Regions from separate parts of the Bacillus sp. z14 (2026) genome, predicted to be linked through region 2. Evidence: riboswitches for the same ligand, from Rfam matches in the RefSeq annotation. Region 2 holds a riboswitch; the other holds the start of a gene.
The links. A riboswitch is a leader RNA that binds a small molecule or an ion and turns the genes downstream of it on or off. The one in region 2 is predicted to bind glycine.

Region 1: another riboswitch for glycine. It lies ahead of AC4G3O_RS14635 (amino acid permease); the one in region 2 lies ahead of gcvT (glycine cleavage system aminomethyltransferase GcvT).

The regions. Positions count from the first base shown of each region.
Region 1 is NZ_JBZFQK010000004.1:129,061-136,761, reverse strand. It holds gene AC4G3O_RS14645 (sensor histidine kinase) at 1-626, opposite strand, end outside; gene AC4G3O_RS14640 (DMT family transporter) at 972-1,883, shown strand; glycine riboswitch at 2,370-2,447, shown strand; gene AC4G3O_RS14635 (amino acid permease) at 2,620-3,966, shown strand; gene adhP (alcohol dehydrogenase AdhP) at 4,089-5,114, opposite strand; gene AC4G3O_RS14625 (2,3-butanediol dehydrogenase) at 5,447-6,496, opposite strand; gene rbsK (ribokinase) at 6,770-7,696, opposite strand.
Region 2 is NZ_JBZFQK010000001.1:1,010,255-1,017,955, reverse strand. It holds gene AC4G3O_RS04785 (YqhG family protein) at 1-143, opposite strand, end outside; gene AC4G3O_RS04780 (DEAD/DEAH box helicase) at 121-1,752, opposite strand; glycine riboswitch at 2,216-2,306, shown strand; glycine riboswitch at 2,310-2,401, shown strand; gene gcvT (glycine cleavage system aminomethyltransferase GcvT) at 2,573-3,691, shown strand; gene gcvPA (aminomethyl-transferring glycine dehydrogenase subunit GcvPA) at 3,688-5,034, shown strand; gene gcvPB (aminomethyl-transferring glycine dehydrogenase subunit GcvPB) at 5,027-6,484, shown strand; gene AC4G3O_RS04760 (GNAT family N-acetyltransferase) at 6,611-7,105, shown strand; gene AC4G3O_RS04755 (DEAD/DEAH box helicase) at 7,219-7,701, shown strand, end outside.

The sequences.
Region 1 (7,701 bases), on a different contig from region 2:
TTTATAGACTGAACGATCAGCATAAATAATAGTGTTCCGAATCCATTCATGGTGATCATTGGTAAACCGATAAACTGCACGAGGCTCCATGCATGCTCAAGAGGTTTGGCAGTCGCAAGGATAATCACCATTTGCAAAGCTTCGAGGGACATCCCAATTCCTGCAGCAAACAAAGGAGTTATCTGACCCCCGCTCCTTTTTCTTCTGTTGCCTATATACCCTGCCAATATTCCGGCCAGGATGGTAGAAAGGGCGCAGGAAAAGGCTGTAAACCCTCCCAATGTATAACGGTGTATACCGGCTATCAGACCAGCTCCTCCTCCAACAACGGGACCTCCCAATAATCCGCCTATCACAACACCCATCACTCTTGTATTAGCAATGGCACTATCTTCTCCAATAGCTGAAAGCCATCTATTCTCTTCAACCATAGAATGATAAACTTCTATTCCAGTATAATTACTAATAATCCCAAACATGCCGAATAATAGAAATAATTTCAACTGCTCATTTAGATTATGGTCTGGGTGAATGATTTGGCGAAAGGAATTCATTTTAGAAATTAAAAAGGCTACAATGACAATAATGCCTACCTTTTCAAGCATAATTGGGACTAAATCTAACATAGCCATCTCCCCTGGTTAGCGAACTTTCCATCCTCTTCTATAATTGTTAATTCTCCCTTTATTATATTTGAAAAATTAAGAAAAACAAAAAGATAGCCCTTTCATTACTATTGTTATATTAAATGCACACTTCTATTATAGATTCATCCTTTAAATCCCTTGACACAGTTTACAATGAAATTATATTCTTGACTCTGTGACTCTATTAAAATTCATTTTTATTCACAGCTCTGCTCTCCGTTTTGCAATAGCAGCAGTAACGTCTTCTCACTTGAGTAAACGATTTTGTATGTCTTGTTATACGGGGTTCAGAAAGCTTATTAAACTTCAACAAGGAGAATCGTTATGTGGTTTATTTTTTCACTACTAACAGCTTTAGCATGGGGTGGTGCTGACCTATTTTATAAAAAGGGATCAGACAGCAACGACAAGTACAGCCATATTAAAATTATCATCATGGTTGGTCTTGTCATGGGAATTCATGCAACAGCCTATATGATTATAAAAGATATACAGTTCAATCCAATGGAGATGATTCATTATTTACCAGTATCTTCTTTATACATCCTTTCCATGGCATTTGGGTATATTGGTTTGCGCTATATTGAATTGTCTATCGCCTCACCAATACAGAATTCCTCAGGTGTCGTAACAAGCATTCTGCTCTTCATCTTTTTCACTCATGAGCTAAGTATCATTGAAGTACTTGGGATTATCATCATCACTCTTGGGATTGTGGGGATAGCCGTTCTGGAAAAAAGAGCAGAAGATGAAGCTCGTCGACTGAATTCTGAGCATATCGATAAAAAATACCAAATTGGTTTCTTGGCTATTATCTTCCCAATTTTATATTGCATTATTGATGGACTTGCTACATTTGCGGATGCCATCTATCTGGATGAATTGAATCTAATCAGCGAAAATTCAGCTTTACTTGCGTATGAATATACCTTTTTCCTATGCGCTGCCGTATGTTTTATCTATCTTCGCTTTATAAAGAAGGAATCCTTCCATGTATTTAAAGAGCGCGATAAAGGGATAGCAGCTATTTTGGAAACGATTGGTCAATTTTTCTACGTATTTGCCATGGCATCAGGCTATGCAATTATCGCAGCACCATTGATTGCTTCTTACAGTATCTTTTCAATTATCCTGTCACGAATCTTCCTAAAAGAGAAGCTGACTAAAAAACAATACATGATCATCGCAGTTGTTATCTTCGGTATTATCCTGCTGGGGATAGCGGATGAACTCTAAATTTGAATTTGCCTTTTAATAATGTAGATTAAAGACCAAATCCCTTATGGATTTGGTCTTTTTTTCAGAATGAATTGTGCTACTGCTAAGATAAACATGAAAAAGAGAGCTCTCGATTCTGGCCTTCCCCTTAACCTCATTGCCATGCTTATATTTCTAAAGGAAAAAACAAAAAAAGAGAGATACCTAGTACCTTTCTTTACTATTTAATACTTATAGTATGGTTTATCAGAACTGAAGCTTGTTTAGTATCATTAATTGATTGTTCAAAAGCATATGGATTATATATATTTCAAGTAAATCTTGGGCTCTTCCATATGCTTCAACAAATCATTTAATTACATGTACTTAGTTTGACAACATAATAATTTAGTGATAGCATTTTTTTCATAATATTTTTTCAGAATTATGTTAATAAGTTAACATAATCTAATAATTGATAATTTAATATAGCACGCTTTGATCGCTGTGGATAAAACTATGGCGGGAGCAGCTTCTGGAGAGACTGTATTTATACAGCGCCGAAGGATTCACAATCTCAGGCAAAAGGACAGAATGGTAACGATTTTTGTTATTCTTGCCCTTTTAGAGATTGGAGACAACCAATCTCTTTTTTTATTGTCAAATATCAATAGTGAGGTGAGACATAGTATCTAAATAAAGCGAGAAAAATGATAAATATCTATTTTACTAGGTGCCTGTTTTAGACATCTAAGATTAAACGGGGGCATGCAACTTGGCTAAGCAAGAGTTAAAAAGGGATTTAAAAAATCGTCATGTACAATTAATAGCAATTGGGGGCACAATTGGAACCGGCTTATTTTTAGGCTCCGGAAAATCCATTCATTTAGCCGGTCCATCCATCTTATTTTCTTATCTGATTATCGGAGTAGCTCTATTTTTTGTTATGAGAGCACTGGGTGAATTACTTTTATCCAATACAAATCATACATCATTTATCGATTTCGCAGCTGAATATTTGGGTCCATGGGCTGGATTTGTGACTGGCTGGACGTATTGGTTCTGCTGGATTATGACAGCCATGGCTGATATTATCGCTGTTGGTTTATATACACAATACTGGTTTGATATCCCGCAATGGGTGCCTGCCATCATCTGTTTAGTAATTCTATTAGGATTAAATCTATTAACCGTCAAACTGTTTGGTGAGTTGGAATTCTGGTTTGCGATTATTAAAGTCGTCACTATTGTTGCACTAATTGTCGTAGGAATCGTACTGCTTGTGATTGGATTTGAAACAGATAGCGGAACTGTTTCTGTTTCTAACCTTTGGAATCATGGCGGCATGTTCCCGAATGGAATATCAGGGTTCTTACTATCACTGCAAATGGTTGTCTTCTCCTTCGTCGGAGTTGAACTTATTGGTGTATCTGCTGCTGAAACAGCTAATCCACGAAAAAACATTCCATCTGCTATCAACAAAATACCGGTACGGATTTTACTGTTTTATGTAGGTGCCTTATTTGTTATTTTATGCATCAATCCTTGGGATCAATTAAGTGCGACAAGCAGCCCATTTGTAGGTGTCTTCGCCTTAATCGGGATTCCAATGGCGGCAGGTATTATCAACTTTGTTGTATTAACATCGGCAGCCTCTGCTGCAAACAGCGGTTTATTCTCAACCAGCCGGATAATGTACAACTTAAGCAATCATAATGAAGCACCAAAAAAACTTGGCAAATTAAATAAACACCATGTACCGAGCAATGCATTATTAACTTCTACTATTGTAGTTTCTGTCGGTGCACTGCTTAGCAAGCTGATACCAGAGCAGGCCTTTACAATCGTCACAACAATCAGCGCCATCTGTTTCATTTGGGTATGGAGCATTATTTTAATCTCGCATATCAAATATGTAAAAACAAGACCTGATTTAAGAGCTAAATCTACATTCAAAGCTCCATTAACACCAGCTATAAATTATGTAATCCTAGGTATGTTTGCTTTCATACTGATTGTAATGCTCATTGCTGCGGAAACACGCTTAGCAATGCTGCTTACACCATTATGGTTTGTCTTATTGTTCATTTTATATAACTATCATAAAAAGAAGAGATTATGATAATAGAGCAAAAGCAAAAATAATAATGCACTCCAGTTGTTAGATTACACTTAACAATTGGAGTGCATTTTTTTTCTATAGTATTCTGCTTGAGGTTTATTACTTAAGGTTATTGATTGGAATTATTCGTGTTTGTGCATATCGATGACCATACGGCCCTGGATTTTACCTGCTTCCATTTCTTCAAAAATATCATTTACTTCATGCAAGCATCTTGTTTCAACGATTGGCACTACTTTGCCCTCTGCTCCAAATTGGAAAGCCTCTTCTAAATCCTTACGTGTACCAACTAAGGAACCAACGATTTGAATACCATCCAATACGGTTTTCACGATAGCCAAATCCATTGTTTCAGGAGGTAATCCTACTGCAACAACTTTAGCAGTGGCACGAACAGAGTTAACAGCCTGGTTAAAGGCAACTTTGGAAACAGCTGTAACAACTGCAGCATGAGCTCCTCCAACTTTCTCCTGAATCCACTCACCTGCATCTCCATCTGTTAATGGGTTACATACAAGATCTGCTCCTACTTCTTTGGACAATGCCAATTTATCATCATTAATATCCACTGCAATTACTTTTGCATTGAATACATTTTTCGCATATTGGATCGCAAGGTTACCTAATCCACCACAGCCATAGATAGCAATCCATTGACCAGGTTTAATATCAGAAACTTTAATTGCTTTGTAGCAAGTTACCCCTGCACATGTAATACTGCTCGCTTGAGCTGGATCAAGACCTTCAGGTACTTTAACCGCATAGTCCGCTTCTACGATACATTGCTCAGCCATTGCTCCATCAACCGTGAAGCCGGCGTTTTGTACGCTGCGGCAGAAGGTTTCATTTCCCGTCACACAGTATTCGCAAGTTCCGCATCCCTTAAAGAACCAGGCAATGCTGACACGATCTCCTACTTTTAAACTTGTAACGTCGTCTGCAATTTCTTTCACAATGCCGATTCCTTCATGTCCAGGAATTCTTCCCGGAACTGCACCGAAATCACCTTTTGCTACGTGCAAGTCTGTATGACATACTCCGCAATATTCTACATCAACTAAAGCTTGACCGGGTTTTAACTTAGGAAGCTCCTTTTCAACTAATTCTACTTTACCAGGATTCTTTGCACTCACTACAGCTGCTTTCATTCCAATCAATCCTCCGTATGTATATTAACTTGCTCAGTGTTTCACATACTTATTATAATTATAATAGTTAGCAAAGTAAATACATATTGAACGATTTTATATATTCAGATTATTAAAATATATACATCTCCAACTAACTTCCACAAATACGACTAAATTACGTGTTTTAGCAGAATTGTATACTCAGAAATGTATAATACACCTCAAAATTCAATACACCACGTGTTGCTTTCTTACTAATAAATCCATAAACACTAAAATGGCCATTCCATTTGAAGAGAAGGCCATTTTAGTTTCTATATATGATTATCATATTTGCATTTGTACAATGATTATTCAGCTTTTACTAATATTTTAATATGATTTCGTTCGTTTAATAAACCTTCAAAGCCTTCTTCAATCACATCATCCAACTTAATTCGTTTGGTAACGAGTTTGTCAGCTGGGAAGTAGCCCTGAGCCATTAAATTGATAACAGCAGGAAATATATCACGGTATCCAATAATACCGTTGATTGTACGTTCTTTCATAACAATATCGTTTGGATGAATAGACGCTTCTTTTTCAAAAATACTAACAATCATCGTTTCACCATTAAATTTAGTTGAATGAATAGCTTGTTTTAAAACAATCGGTACTCCTGTTACTTCATATGAAACGTCAACACCGCCATTTGTCAATTTAGTTAATTGTTCAACGACATCACCCTGATTCGGATCAATAGCAATAGCACCAAGTTCTTCTGCTTTTTGCCTGCGTTGTTCTGATAATTCTACTGCATAAATTTCAGCCGCACCAGCTGCTTTTAACGCTTCAATAACTAATAAACCAATTGGTCCTGTTCCAAATACCGCTGCTTTATCGCCAACTTTAAGTTTACTTTGTTTAACAGCGTGTACAGCAACAGCTGAAGGTTCTACGAGTGCCCCTTGTTCAAATGAAACATTTTCAGGCAGCTTATGTAACATATGTTCCGGTATAGAAGCGTATTCAGAGAATCCTCCACCGCCTCCTGCTAAACCATAAAAGCCCATTAGCTCACATAGATTATATTTTCCTTGTTTACAAGCTTCGCATTTTCCACAGGAGTAGACGGGCTCAACTGTAACACGGTCACCAACTTGGACTCTGGTTACGCCTTCGCCAACCTCTACAACTTGTCCAGAAAATTCATGTCCCATTACAATCGGAGCTTTCTCCTTACTCAATGGGTGTGGCTCTTCGGTTGGGATAAAAATTGGACCGGCTGTATATTCGTGTAAGTCACTTCCACAAATACCGCACCATTCAACTTTAATTTTTGCTTCTCCCTTTTTGGCAGTAGGTTCCTCTAAATTGTCTAACCTTAAATCTTTAGCATTGTACCATCTGAGTGCTTTCATATTGGTCATCTCCTAAAATTTTGTTAGAAACGCATAATACAGAACACTTTTATTATATCATTATATCGATTGACAACAAATTTATTAACTGATTAATCTGAATTATATTTGTTTTTATGACAAACACTTGAACAATAGAAAGGTAATCTTAATAACCCCTAAAAATATCTTAGTCATATATTTGTGTAAAATAACTTAAATATTAAAGGATGACTCCATCACTAAGAGCCATCCTTTAATTCACTAAAAACCAAGTTTTAATTAAAATCCTGCTTACGCTTCAATTCTTTTGCTTAAAAACAACTTAACTTCATCCATACTTGGATAAGAATTCTGTGTACCACGTTTTGTGACACTTAATGCTGCAAAGGCATTAGCCATTTTTATCGATTGGACAATATCCCCATTCTGAATATAATTATAGGCGAAACAGCCGATGAATGCGTCTCCGGCCCCCGTTGTGTCTACAGCATCAACCTTGAATGAATCAACGATTTGCGTTCCTCTATCGGTTATCCACATCACGCCTCGGCTTCCCATCGTCACGATAACATTTTTAACTCCTTTATCTATCAGGCTGACTGCAGCAGCTTTAATTTGCTCAATCGTTGAAACAGGCATGCCAGTCAAGATATCCAGTTCACTTTCATTGGGAACAAAAAAGTCACATTTGCATACATAATTGAAATCCAAATTTTTGGTAGCAGGAGCAGGATTCAGAATAACAGGAATCCCATGCTCGTTCCCAAATTCTATCGCCCGATAAACGGTTTCGAGCGCGATTTCTAACTGAAGAATAATTAAAGAACATATCTTGAGCTTTTCGGCCGCTTTATCGACATCCTCAGGTAAAAGGTACTGATTGGCCCCTTTAATGATTAAAATACGATTTTTGGAATCCGAATCTACAAAGATTGGTGCGACCCCGCTGCTGCTTCCGGGGACCTTATTCGTAAATTCTGTATCAATTCCATAGCGTTTAAGATTTTGAATGGTGTTATCTGCAAAAATGTCATCGCCTACCTTCGTAACCATCATGACCTTGGAGCCCAGTTTTGCAGCTGCCACTGCCTGGTTGGCCCCTTTTCCTCCACACCCCATTGAAAAGCTAGGTGCTTCAAGTGTTTCTCCCTCTTCTGGCATTCTATCAATATAGGAAATTAGATCGACCATATTGGATCCTATCACCGCAATATCCATGCTAT
Region 2 (7,701 bases):
CAATAAAAAGGTCGGTTCATCAGTTCTTTATCCATATCAATTGTCAACTGCACAGTTAGATGACCTGGCCCTTGATTGATGATTTCGCATTGATTGGCTGTGAAAAATTGAACGAGAAACTCAAGAATTTCCTGTTGCTGCATGTGAAGGCATCTCCTTTTTTAGATCTTGAGCAAGCTGTATTAAAGACGTGAGATTATCCATTTTAACCTTCATCTCACCCTCTGTTTTTGATTTATTGAGGATGTCAGTTAAATGCTCTTCAAGATTCTTAACCTCCAGCCTCGTTAGAATATCATCAAGTTCCCCAACGACACGTTCAAATAATTGAATTTTTTCGTAGAGAATTTTCATAATATGATCCTCAATGGTATTCCTGGTCGCAAAATTATAGATTCTGACATCTTCTGTTTGTCCAAGTCTGTGAATTCGGCCGATTCTTTGTTCCAGTCGCATCGGATTCCAAGGTAAATCAAAGTTTATAATATGATGGCAAAACTGCAGGTTAATTCCTTCTCCACCTGCTTCTGTAGCAATTAAGACTTGTGCTTGTTTTTCGAACAGTTCTTTCATCCAGTCCTTCTTACTACGTTTAAATCCGCCGCGGAATGGAACAGAAGTGATTCCATTTTGCTTAAGAAACCACTGCAAATATAATTGCGTGGCTCGATACTCGGTAAAAATGATAACCTTATCTTTTATAGAATGAATCAATTCAAGCGCTTTTTTCGCTTTTGAATTGCAATCAACCAGTTCGACCAGGTTGATAAGGTTATGTATGGCTTCCTTAAAGCTTAGTCCGGCATCCGGGTTTCGATCGAGCATATTTTTTAACGTAAAGTAGACGGCTTCCCTGCTGCTGCATGCCTCACGCTGAAGGATTAAAGAAGAAAATGTACTCCCGATACCCTCCGGCAATTCTTTCCTAAATGAAGAAACTCCATCATATAGATCCTGTTCCTTTTCGGTGAAATCTATAAAAATTGTTTCAACCTTTCTTTTTGTCCACTCAATGCCGGTATCCTGGCGTTTATTTCGAATCATCACCATATTAACCAATTCTTTTAAATAAGCATCATCCTTTAATGAACGTTTCTTAGCAGAAAAGCGTTCATTAAATTTGGCATAGCTTCCTAAATGCCCTGGCTTAAGCAATGATACAAGATAAAAAATTTCTTCTAGCTTGTTTTGAATAGGGGTTGCCGTTAACAGTAGACAGAACTTTCTCTGGACTTTTTGTACAAACTCATAGTTTTTGGTTTTATTGTTTTTTAACTTGTGAGCCTCATCTATGATGACAATGTCATAGGTTTGTTCGAGTATGGCAGAACGATGAGGCTCTCGTTTAGCAGTATCTATGGAAGTGATTATACATTCAGAATCCCACCCATACCCCTTTCTGTATATGACAGCTGGTATGTGAAACTTCTGATTAAGCTCCTGTGCCCATTGAGATACGAGAGAGGCTGGGACTAGTATTAGTATTTTGCTTGCCAGGCCCCGAATCATATATTCCTTTAAGATCAGACCGGCCTCTATTGTTTTACCAAGACCTACTTCATCAGCTAATATGGCTTTACCATTCATTCTTTCAATGACTTCGGTAGCAGCTTCGAGCTGATGGGTTAAAGGTGTAAATCCTGATAAATGCTTTGGTGCAAGGAGGCCGTTGAAATCTGGAATCAGATTATGCTTTTCGGCATCCAATCCGAGTTTAAAAAGGGAGTAGCTGCACCAGGGGCCATCCTCCATAATCTTTTCCTCAAGCTCCTTTTCCCAATCTTCATCAAAATAGACCTTTGGTGTTAAACTCAATGTGAATCCCAACTTTCTTTATTTAAGCTAGTTAGATAAATGCTTGATTGTAATTTAACTAAATTCAATAGAATTCTCTTACCTTATATAGGTATAGGTGGTGTCATTAATTTCTAAACAATAGTAGGAGTTTAATCTCCGGCTAAAATCTGATTAAATGCTTTATGCGGATGGCAGAAAATTATAAGGAATTTATTCAGTGACGCCTAAACAATTTTTTTGCCCCAATAAAGCTGAGGTGTTACTGATATTTTTTTAGTTTCCAATCATTCATCGAGATAACGTAAATGTTGCCACCTGATAATTGTTGATGGTAGGATATAAATGTAAGACTATTTAGAAAACGGCTTATCTCTTGCTTTTTGTTTAGTATGACCAATTTACATAATTATATGAGCGAATGAAGGCAAGGGGAGAGACCGTATTTGCGGCACCGAAGGAGCAAATGGTGAATCCATGAATCTCTCAGGTACAGAGACTCTTGCTGGACGCATCTCTGGAGAGCGCTTCCTTTATTGTGAAGCCACCCAAGAGGAAACGCCGAAGTACGTTACCCGGCGGTAAACTTTCAGGTATCAGGACAGAGCCCCCCTAATAAGGGAGGTTTCTGTCCTTTTTTTCGTGGATCGCTGAAGGATATATCGCTTCGGTCAAATGTGGAAAAGCGGCGTTTTACTTAATAAGTTAACAAGCAATCATTTAAATGGCATAACAAGCAAGAGAATCCGTATAAAACGAATATTTTAGGAGGGTAAGGATGGGAGAATTAAAGCAGACTCCGCTGATCAGTGTGTACAGGGAGTACGGAGGAAAAACAATTGATTTTGGCGGCTGGGAATTGCCTGTCCAATTTTCGGGCATTAAACAGGAGCATGAATCAGTGCGTACAAAAGCAGGCCTCTTTGATGTATCACATATGGGCGAATTCATGATTAAGGGTGCTGGGTCTTTACCATTTTTGCAGCTGATGATGACCAACGATGTCAGTAAGCTGAAAACGGGCCGGGCACAGTATACTGCTATGTGCTATGAGAATGGCGGAACGGTTGATGACCTGATTATTTATAAAAAAGGTGAAGATGATTATTTGTTAGTTGTGAACGCATCTAATATTGATAAAGATTTTGAGTGGTTAAAAAAGCATGCGAGCGAAGATGTAGAACTAAAAAATATATCGGAACAAATAGGGCAATTGGCATTACAGGGACCGCTTGCAGCTGATATATTACAGAACCTTGCAGAGGAAGTAGATCTCAATACCATTGGTTTCTTTGCTTTTCGTGAAGATGTCATGATAAATGGCATTAGTGTACTTGTTTCAAGAACTGGCTACACCGGTGAAGATGGATTTGAATTGTACTGTAAGAGTGAAGATACAGTGAAGCTTTGGAAAGATCTTTTAGAATTCGGTAAGGATAAGGGATTGGTTCCATGTGGACTTGGGGCAAGAGATACGCTTCGGTTTGAAGCAAAACTTCCTTTATATGGCCAAGAGTTATCTCCAGAGATTACACCTATCGAAGCGGGGATTGGGTTCGCTGTAAAAACCGATAAAGAACATTTTATTGGTAAGGAAGTTTTAAAGGAACAGAAGGAAAATAGCGCCCCTAGAAAGCTTGTCGGAATCGAAATGATTGACCGCGGTATTCCGAGACATGGGTACCCGGTTTTCGTTAAGGATGAAAACATCGGGGAAGTGACCACTGGAACACAATCCCCAACCTTAAAGAAAAACGTAGGCCTTGTCCTGATTAATGTAGAATTCGCTAACCTTGATGAGGTAGTCGAGGTTGAGATACGGGGAAAAAGATTAAAGGCGAAAATTGTTAGTACTCCATTTTATAAACGCACTCAGGCAGGAGGAGTAAAAAAATGAAGCATCGTTATTTACCAATGACAGAGCAGGATACTGAACAGATGTTAACAGCGATTGGTGTAGAATCAATCGATGACTTATTTTCTGATATACCTGAAAAAGTAAGGTTTAAGGGTGAATACAAGCTAAAAAAAGCAAAGTCTGAATCAGCACTTCTGAAAGAATTAACTGAGCTGGCCGAGAAAAATGCCAATCTCAGGACCCATAGTTCTTTTCTTGGAGCGGGAGTATATGACCATTACATGCCAGTCATCGTTGATCACGTTATCTCAAGATCAGAGTTTTATACCGCTTATACACCGTATCAACCGGAGATTTCCCAGGGAGAATTGCAGGCTATTTTTGAATTTCAAACGATGATTTGTGAACTGACCGGAATGGATGTGGCGAACTCCTCCATGTATGATGGGGGAACTGCTCTGGCCGAGGCAGCCATGCTCTCAGCAGGACATACACGTCGTAAGAAACTGCTTGTTTCAGAGACAGTGCACCCGGAATCACGGGCTGTTTTATCCACTTATGCAAAAGGCCAATATCTTGAGCTTGAAGTTGTCCCCTGTAAAAATGGAGTGACGGATACAGAACAATTGGCGGGTATGATGACTGATGAGGTAGCTGGTTTTATTACTCAATATCCAAACTTCTTTGGCCGAATCGAAAACTTAGCTGAAATTGAACAAATTGTTCATGAACATAAAGGAATGTTAATTGTTTCAAGTAACCCACTTTCACTTGGTGTCTTGAAACCGCCGGGTGATTTTGGTGCAGATATTGTCATAGGGGATGCACAGCCGTTCGGAATCCCGGCTGCATTTGGCGGACCTCATTGCGGATATTTTGCAGTTACTTCTAAGCTGATAAGAAAAGTACCTGGACGTTTGGTTGGCCAAACGGTTGATGAGGATGGGAAGCGTGGGTTTGTATTAACCTTGCAGGCGAGGGAACAGCATATTCGTCGCGATAAAGCGACCTCGAATATTTGCTCTAACCAAGCATTAAATGCTCTCGCAGCCTCTGTGGCAATGACTGCGTTAGGTAAGAAAGGCGTGCAGGAGATGGCGCTTCAAAATCTCCAAAAAGCGCATTATGCAAAGGAGCAATTAAAAGCAAATGGACTTGAAATTGCCTTTGAAGGACCTTCTTTCAATGAGTTTGTTGTTAAGTTAAATGGTTCTGTAGCTGCAGCTAATAAAATGCTCCTACAAAAAGGCATAATTGGTGGTTATGATTTAGCTTGTGATTATCCTGCCTTAACCAATCATATGCTTGTGGCAGTGACGGAGCTGCGTACAAAAGAAGAGATTGATAGATTTGCACAGGAATTGGGGGATTTCCATGAATAAACAGGATCAGCCATTAATATTTGAACAAACCAAGCCGGGCCGTATCGGCTATTCGTTGCCGGAAATGGATGTTCCGGAGTCAGCATTAACTGAGCTTTTGCCTGAGGAGTTCATTCGCACAGAGGAACCAAAGCTGCCTGAAGTATCCGAGTTGGATATCATGCGTCATTACACGGCACTTTCGAGAAGAAATCATGGCGTCGATTCCGGTTTCTATCCGCTCGGTTCCTGTACCATGAAATATAATCCGAAAATTAATGAGAATGTTGCCCGTCTAAATGGATTTGCACATGTTCATCCTCTGCAGGATGCAGAAGCTGTACAGGGTTCTTTAGAGTTAATGTATGATTTGCAGCAAAGTCTAAAGGAAATCACAGGTATGGACGAAGTCACTTTGCAACCGGCTGCGGGAGCGCATGGAGAGTGGACGGGATTAATGATGATTCGTGCCTATCATGAGGCGAATGGTGATTTTGACCGCGTAAAAGTAATTGTTCCTGATTCTGCGCATGGTACGAATCCTGCCTCAGCCACAGTTGCGGGATTGCAAACTGTTACCGTGAAGTCAGGTCCGGATGGTTTAGTAGATCTGGAAGATTTGAAGAGTGTTGTAGGGAAAGATACAGCAGCCTTAATGCTTACAAATCCGAATACACTGGGGCTTTTTGAAGAACAGATCATCGAGATGGCCGAAATTATTCATGATGCCGGTGGAAAACTATACTATGACGGTGCCAATCTGAATGCTGTACTATCCAAGGCTCGCCCGGGTGATATGGGATTTGACGTTGTTCATCTTAACTTGCATAAGACATTTACTGGACCACATGGCGGCGGTGGGCCAGGTTCAGGGCCGGTTGGGGTTAAGAAGGAGTTAATTCCGTTCTTACCAAAACCTCTTATTGTAAAAGAAGAGAATGGCTATCAGCTTGATTACAATCGTCCGCAATCAATTGGCAGAGTAAAGCCGTACTATGGAAATTTTGGAATCAATGTCCGTGCCTATACGTATATTCGGTCTATGGGACCAGACGGATTGAAGGCAGTAACGGAGTATGCTGTCTTAAATGCAAACTATATGATGAGAAGATTGGCAGAGTACTATGATCTCCCATATGATAAGCACTGTAAGCATGAGTTTGTTATCAGCGGAAAACGTCAGAAGAAACTTGGTGTTCGGGCTCTTGATATTGCCAAGAGATTGTTAGACTTTGGCTATCATCCACCAACCATTTATTTCCCTTTGAATGTAGAAGAATGTATGATGATTGAGCCGACAGAAACAGAATCAAAAGAAACACTGGATGGCTTTATTGATGCTATGATTCAAATTGCCAGAGAAGCAGAGGAGAATCCGGAAATCGTACAGGAAGCACCACATACAACGGTAATCAGCCGTTTGGACGAGGCACTGGCTGCTCGTAAGCCTGTATTGAGATATCAAAATTAATAAGAATACATTTTAGCAGCTATCCTGACCAGATAGCTGCTTTTTTAGAAGAATGAATAATCTGTCGTTCAGGATAGGGAGGGAAATACGATCGAAAATATATTCTGCCTTTCAAATGAAAGAATCATGCTGAGAGAAATGATTAGTAGTGATTGGGTTGATGTACATAAATACGCATCACAGGATATAGTTTGTCAGTATCAGCCATGGGGACCGAATACGGAAGAAGAATCGAAAAAATTCGTGAGCCAAGTAATCGAGGATTCAACACAAAAACCAAGAGCAAGGTTTGTCTTCGCAATTATTTATAATGGAAATATGATTGGGGCCGGAGAACTTACAATACGAAGTTTCACTAATAAAGCTGGAGAAATTGGCTATGTTGTTAATCCGGATTATTGGGGAAAGGGAGTGGCGACAGAAGTCGCGTCTTTGTTAATTGAATTTGGATTTAAGGAACTGAACCTGCATCGTATATTTGCAACCTGTGATCCAAGAAATATAGGTTCAGCTAAGGTGTTGGAGAAAGTCGGAATGGTTAGAGAAGGAATCATTCGCGACCATTTGTTCATGAGAGAAGGCTGGCGAGATTCATTATTATACAGTGTTTTAGAACGGTAGCCTGAGATTAGAGTATCGTTCTAATTTCGATTATTCAGTGCCAATCAGGTATAATGGATAAAAGCATCTCTCAAGTGGAGAATCAGCTAAGTAACCGAAAAAGAGGAACATACATGACTGAACATAGCTTCAATGATTTTAACATAAGTCCCGAAATTATTCGGGCATTAAGTAAAATGAATTATTTTCAACCGACAGAGGTCCAGCAAAAGGTGATTCCAATTGCGATTGGTAATCAGGATCTTATCGTAAAAGCACAAACTGGCAGTGGGAAAACAGCTGCGTATGGAATCCCGATTTGCCATCATATAGAGTGGATTGAAAATAAGCCTCAGGCACTTATCCTAACCCCGACCAGAGAATTGGCTGCGCAGGTGAAGGAAGATTTAACGAATATTGGCCGATTTAAGCGGATTAAAGCAGCTGCTGTTTATGGAAAGCAATCATTTGCTAAGCAGCAGCTGGAGCTTAAGCAAAAAAATCATATTGTTGTTGGAACACCTGGAAGAGTGTTGGATCACATTCAAAAAGGTACATTAAATGTTGATGAACTTCGCTATTTGGTAATTGATGAAGCAGATGAAATGTTGAATATG